DNA from 2 places in the Acidisoma sp. C75 genome. Region 2 is predicted to be linked to the other one. Evidence: riboswitches for the same ligand, from Rfam matches in the RefSeq annotation. Region 2 holds a riboswitch; the other holds the start of a gene.
The links. Region 2 has a riboswitch for thiamine pyrophosphate ahead of ACYQ7X_RS10560 (FAD-dependent oxidoreductase). Riboswitches for the same ligand answer to the same signal wherever they lie in the genome.
Positions count from the first base shown of each region.

Region 1: linked by a shared signal. The riboswitch ahead of thiC (phosphomethylpyrimidine synthase ThiC) and the one ahead of ACYQ7X_RS10560 (FAD-dependent oxidoreductase) in region 2 are both predicted to bind thiamine pyrophosphate.

Region 1 is NZ_BAAFHD010000001.1:349,080-352,282, forward strand. Features, by position in the region: gene hutU (urocanate hydratase) at 1-1,688, shown strand, start outside; TPP riboswitch at 1,847-1,970, shown strand; gene thiC (phosphomethylpyrimidine synthase ThiC) at 2,017-3,203, shown strand, end outside.
Region 2 is NZ_BAAFHD010000007.1:19,915-23,117, forward strand. Features, by position in the region: gene ACYQ7X_RS10550 (hypothetical protein) at 1-161, shown strand, start outside; gene ACYQ7X_RS10555 (sulfotransferase domain-containing protein) at 180-1,007, shown strand; TPP riboswitch at 1,055-1,179, shown strand; gene ACYQ7X_RS10560 (FAD-dependent oxidoreductase) at 1,247-2,242, shown strand; gene thiS (sulfur carrier protein ThiS) at 2,239-2,436, shown strand; gene ACYQ7X_RS10570 (thiazole synthase) at 2,441-3,203, shown strand, end outside.

The DNA of each region.
Region 1 (3,203 bases), on a different contig from region 2:
CGCGCCACAATATCCGCGATGTCTTTCCGCCCACCGGCACCACGCTCAACGCCAAGAGCTGGCAGACCGAGGCGCCCTTGCGCATGCTGATGAACAACCTGCATCCGGAGGTGGCGGAAAACCCGCACGAGCTCGTGGTCTATGGCGGTATCGGCAGGGCCGCGCGCAGCTGGGAGGATTTCGACGCCATCTGCGCGAGCCTCAAGGAGCTCGAAGCGGATGAGACGCTGGTGGTGCAATCGGGCAAGCCGATCGCCATCATCCGCACCCATCGCGATGCCCCGCGCGTGCTGATCGCCAATTCGAACCTCGTGCCGGCCTGGGCGAACTGGCAGCATTTCAACGAGCTCGACCGCCGCGGCCTCATGATGTACGGCCAGATGACGGCGGGTTCCTGGATCTATATCGGCACGCAAGGCATCGTGCAGGGCACCTACGAGACCTTTGCCGAGGCCGGGCGCCAGCATTACGGCGGCAGCCTCACCGGCAAATGGATCCTCACCGCGGGCTTGGGCGGCATGGGGGGCGCGCAGCCGCTCGCCGCCGTGATGGCCGGCGCCTGCTGCCTCGCCGTCGAATGTGACGAGACGCGCGCCGATTTCCGCATCCGCACGCGCTATTGCGATGCGAAGGCCCAGACGCTGGACGAGGCGCTGGCGATGATCGCGCAATGGACCGCGGCGGGCGAGGCGAAATCCGTCGCCCTCATCGGCAATGCGGCGGAGATCTTCCCCGAGATCCTGCGGCGCATGCGCGCGGGCGAGCCGCTGCCCAACGGGCGGCCGGACATTGTGACCGATCAAACTTCCGCCCATGATCCGCTGCACGGCTACCTGCCGCTCGGCTGGAGCCTGGCCGAATGGCGCGCGCGGCAGGAGACGACGCCGCGGGAAGTGGAGGCGGCGGCACGCGCTTCGATGCGTGCGCATGTCGAAGCGATGGTTGGCTTCTGGCAGGCGGGGGTGCCGACGCTCGATTACGGCAACAATATCCGCCAGGTGGCAAAAGATGAGGGCCTCGCCGAGGCTTTCGCCTTTCCGGGCTTCGTGCCCGCCTATATCCGCCCGCTCTTCTGCCGCGGCATCGGGCCCTTCCGCTGGGTGGCGCTTTCGGGCGATGCCGAGGATATCTACAAGACCGACCAGGCGATGAAGGAGCTGTTCCCCGAGAACGCGCATCTGCACCGCTGGCTGGATATGGCGCGCGCCCGCATCGCCTTCCAGGGCCTGCCCGCGCGCATCTGCTGGATCGGGCTGGGGGACCGGCACCGCGCCGGCCTCCGCTTCAACGAAATGGTGGCGAGCGGGGAGCTGAAAGCCCCCATCGTCATCGGCCGCGATCATCTCGACAGCGGGTCCGTAGCCTCCCCCAATCGCGAGACGGAGGCGATGCGTGACGGATCGGACGCCGTCTCCGACTGGCCTTTGCTCAATGCGCTGGTCAATACGGCATCGGGCGCCACCTGGGTTTCGCTGCATCATGGCGGCGGCGTCGGCATGGGCTTCTCCCAGCATGCCGGGGTGGTGATCTGTGCCGATGGCACCCCGGAGGCGGCGGCGCGGCTCGAACGCGTGCTGTGGAACGACCCGGCATCGGGCGTGTGGCGCCATGCCGATGCCGGATACGAGGATGCGATTGCCTGCGCAAAGGAACATGGCCTCCGGCTGCCGCGCATCCTAAGGCTGTAGCGCCCGCGCCGCCCGGCGGCCGGGGCGGCCTGACCCGCCGATTTCCCCACAGGAGGCGGGGGCTGACGCCGCGGCCCCGTCCTCTTCCGGCAAATCCCATGCCCGCCAGCGGCCTCGGCCGCTGCGGCTTGACAGGCGGCCCGCCTTCATGGTGCCTTGCCCGCACCGAGGGGTGCTCTGAGAGAGAGCTGAGACGTTTCCCATGGGCCAAGCGCCCACCGGGGCGGACCCTTTGAACCTGATCCGGTTAACACCGGCGGAGGGACGGGCAATTGCGAAGATCATTCGCCCCTTCTCCGAAGCTTCGAGGCAGAAAGGGGTTGCGATGATGACGACGAAACCAGCGCATGTCACCACGGGCGCCATTCCCGGCTCCCGCAAGGTCTATTCCGCCCCGCCCGGCCTCGCCGGCGTGCGGGTGCCGTTCCGCGCCGTCGATCTGCACGAGACGGCGCGCGAGCCTGCCTTCATGCTCTACGATACCTCGGGCCCCTATACCGATGCGCAGGCGCGCATCGCCCTCGATGAAGGCTTGCCCCGGCTGCGCGCGCCCTGGCTTGCCGGCCGTGGCCTCGCCGCGGCCGAGGCGCGTCCGGTGCGGCCGGAGGATAACGGCTTCGCGAGCGGCGATGTGCTGGTGCAGCCTTGCCCGGCGGCGCACCGCGTGCTCATCGGCGCGGCGGGGCGGCCGGTGACGCAGTATGAATTCGCCCGCGCCGGCATCATCACCGAGGAGATGATCTTCGCCGCGCATCGGGAAAATCTCGGCCGGGTGGCGGCTGCCGAAGGCGCCGGCGCGCGCATCGAGGATGGCGAGAGCTTCGGCGCCCATATCCCCGAGATGGTGACGGCGGAGTTCGTGCGCGCCGAGATCGCCGCCGGCCGCGCCATCCTGCCCGCCAACATCAACCACCCCGAGCTTGAGCCGATGGTGATCGGGCGTAATTTCCTCGTCAAGATCAACGCCAATATCGGCAATTCCGCAGTCACGTCCTCCGTCTCCGAGGAGGTGGAGAAGCTCGTCTGGGCGATCCGCTGGGGCGCGGATACGGTGATGGATCTCTCAACCGGCCGCAACATCCACAATATCCGGGACTGGATCCTGCGCAATTCCCCGGTGCCGATCGGCACCGTGCCGATCTATCAGGCGCTTGAGAAGGTGCGGGGCGACGCGGCCAAGCTCGACTGGGAGGTATTCCGCGATACCCTCATCGAGCAGGCGGAGCAGGGGGTTGATTACTTCACCATCCATGCCGGCGTGCGGCTCGCCCATATTCCGCTGACCGCGCGGCGGGTGACGGGCATCGTCTCACGCGGCGGCTCGATCATGGCGCAGTGGTGCCTCAGCCATCACCGCGAGAGTTTCCTCTACGAACGCTTCGGCGATATTTGCGACATCATGCGCCGCTACGATGTCTCCTTCTCGCTCGGCGACGGTCTGCGCCCCGGCTCGAACGCCGATGCGAACGATGCGGCGCAGTTCGCCGAACTCGAGACGCTGGGCGAGCTGACGCG
Region 2 (3,203 bases):
TGCCCTGGCCCGATCTCTGGGAGCGTTTCGTGACGATCCGCGAGGAACTCGCCCCCCACCATAAGCCGGATGTGCTGCTGGAACGCTGGTGGGATTTCGAGCTTGGCCGCGTCGCGCTCGAAATCGTCGATATCTACGACGCCTTGACCCGCCGCGCCTGACGCCGGAGCCTGCCCGGTATGGGCCAGCTGCTATGGATCGCCTCCTACCCCAAATCGGGCAATACCTGGGTGCGGGCCTTCCTGCAGAACTACATCCGCGATGCCGCCGAACCCCAGGACATCAACGACCTGATGGCCGTGACGACGGGGGAAAGCGCGGCCGCGCGCTTCGCGCCGTTCGATCCGCGCCCCGCCTCGCAATACAGCATCGCCGATGTCCAGCGCCTGCGCCCGCTCGTGCATCGCGCCATGGCCGAAGCGCGGCCGGGGATCTCCCTCGTCAAGACGCATAGCGCGCTGCTCGTGGTGGCGGGCGAGCAGACCATCACCCGCGCAGTGACGGCGGGCTGCATCTACATCCTGCGCGATCCGCGCGATGTCGCCGTCTCCTTCAGCCATCACCTCGGCCTCTCGCTCGATCGCACCATCGCCTTCATGGCGGATCCTGAAGCGGCGACCGGCGGGACGGATGATACCGTCTATGTCCGCCTCGCCACCTGGTCCGCGCATGTGCATTTCTGGACCCATCGCCCCCACCCCACGCTGCATGTGATGCGCTACGAGGATCTGCTGGCCGATCCTCACGCCGGTTTCGGCGCGCTCATCCGCTTCATGGGGCAGGAGCCCGAGCCCGAGCGCTTGGCGCGCGCGGTACGCTTCAGCGATTTTGGCACGCTGCGCGCCCAGGAGGCCGAGCGCGGCTTCATCGAAAAGCCGCCCCAATCCCGTGCCGCCTTCTTCCGCGCCGGCGAGGCCGGGCAGTGGCGGAGGGTGCTGAGCCCGGCCCAGGCCGCCCGGATCGAGCAGGACCACGCCACCATCATGCGGCGCTTCGGCTATCTCTGAGGCGAGCGGCCGGGGATTTGACGCAACCGGCGAAGAGCGATAGCAGAGCGGGATCCAAGGGGAGCCCCGGCAAGGGGCTGAGAGGCCATTCGGCGGGTTTTCCCGCCGCGCGTGGCGACCCTTCGAACCTGATCCAGGTCATGCTGGCGAAGGGATGGGACAAGCGGCCGCACAGCATGCCGTTTCACGCTCTCCGCCCTTTCCGGCCATGCCCCTGATCTCAGAGCGGAGATGCCCGCATGCGGGTGGAGCATGTTACAGTGATCGGCGCGGGCGTCCTCGGCCTCACCACTGCGCTCGCCCTCGCCGAAGCCGGCATCGGCGTCACGATCCTCGAACGCAGCCCGGCCCTCGCGCAGGATGCCTGCTCCCGCTATGCGGGCGGCATGCTCGCCCCCTGGTGCGAGCGCGAAAGTGCCGAGCCCGCGGTGCAGCGCCTCGGCGCGGAGGCGCTCGCCTTCTGGCCGCGCGTCTTTCCGGCCACCGAGCAGCGGGGCAGCCTGGTGCTCGCCCCTTCCCGCGATGCCCCCGATCTCGCCCGCTTCGCCCGCCGCACCGAAGGCTGGCAAGCCCTGGACGGGGCCGGCATCGCGGCGCTGGAACCCGATCTCGCCGGGCGTTTCCGCGAAGCCCTGTTCTACCCGGAGGAAGCGCATCTCGATCCGCGCGCCGCCCTCCCCGCGCTCGTCGCAGAGCTTGCCGCGCGGTCCGTCTCCCTCCGCTTCGGGGTGGCGGCCGATCCCGAGGATCCGAGCCTCGGCCCGGTCGCCGATTGCCGGGGCCTCGCGGCGCGGGACAGGCTTGCCGATCTGCGCGGGGTGAAGGGCGAAATGCTCATCCTCCGCTGCCCCGGCCTTTCCCTCAGCCGGCCGGTGCGGCTCGTCCATCCGCGCTTTCCCCTCTATGTCGTGCCGCGGGGGGACGGCGTCTTCATGCTCGGCGCGACCATGCTGGAAAGCGGCGAGCGCGGCCGGGTGACGGCGCGTTCGGTGGTGGAACTCCTCAACGCCGCCTATGCCCTGCACCCGGCCTTCGCGGAGGCCGAGATCATCGAGCTCGGCGCCGATGCCAGGCCGGCCTTTCCGGACAATCTGCCCCGCCTCCGCCCCTTCGGGCGGCGGAGCCTCGCCGCCAACGGCCTCTTCCGCCACGGCTTCCTCCTCGCCCCCGCCCTCGCCCGGCGGGCCGCCGCCTATTTCGCCACCGGCACGCTCGACCCGGAGATCGCCGCATGAAAATCCACGTCAACAACGAGGAAAGAGAGGTCTCGGCCGATAACCTCGCCGCCCTCATCGACGAGCTCGGCTTGGCCGATGCTGCGGTCGCGACCGCGCTCAACGGCGAGTTCGCGCCGGCGCGGATGCGCGCAGGCCTCGCGCTTCGCGCCGGCGACCGGGTGGAGATCCTCGCCCCCATGCGGGGAGGCTGAGGCCATGCCGCTCCCGATACCGGCGCCGCTTCAGGTCTACGGCGTGCCGCTCGCCTCCCGCCTGCTGCTCGGCACCGCGCTCTACCCCTCGCCCGCCATCATGGCGGAGGCGGTGCGCCGCTCGGGCGCCGAGATCGTCACCGTCTCGCTGCGGCGGGAATCGGGGGCGGCGCGAGAGGGCCAGGCCTTCTGGTCCCTCATCCGCGGCCTCGGCCTGCGCGTGCTGCCCAATACCGCCGGCTGCCATTCGGTGAAGGAGGCCGTGACCACCGCGCAGATGGCGCGTGAGGTTTTCGAGACCGACTGGATCAAGCTCGAGGTAATCGGCCATCAGGACAATCTGCAGCCCGATGTCTTTGGCCTGGTGGAGGCCGCGCGCATCCTGGCCGCCGATGGTTTCGCGGTCTTTCCCTATACGACGGAAGACCTCGTGGTGGGGGAACGGCTGCTCGATGCCGGCTGCCAGGTGCTGATGCCCTGGGGCGCGCCGATCGGCACCGCGCGGGGGCTGAACAACCTCTACGGGCTGCGGGCGATGCGCGCCCGCTTTCCGCAAGTGCCGCTGATCGTCGATGCCGGCATCGGCCTGCCCTCCCATGCGGCCCAGGCGATGGAACTCGGCTTCGACGGCGTGCTGCTCAATACCGCCGTCGCCCGCGCGGGCGATCCGGCGCTGATGGCGGAAGCCTTCGCCGGCGCCATCCGTGCCGGCCGCCAGGCCTATGAGGCCGATCCCATGCCGGTGCGCGATCTCGCCGCCCCTTCCA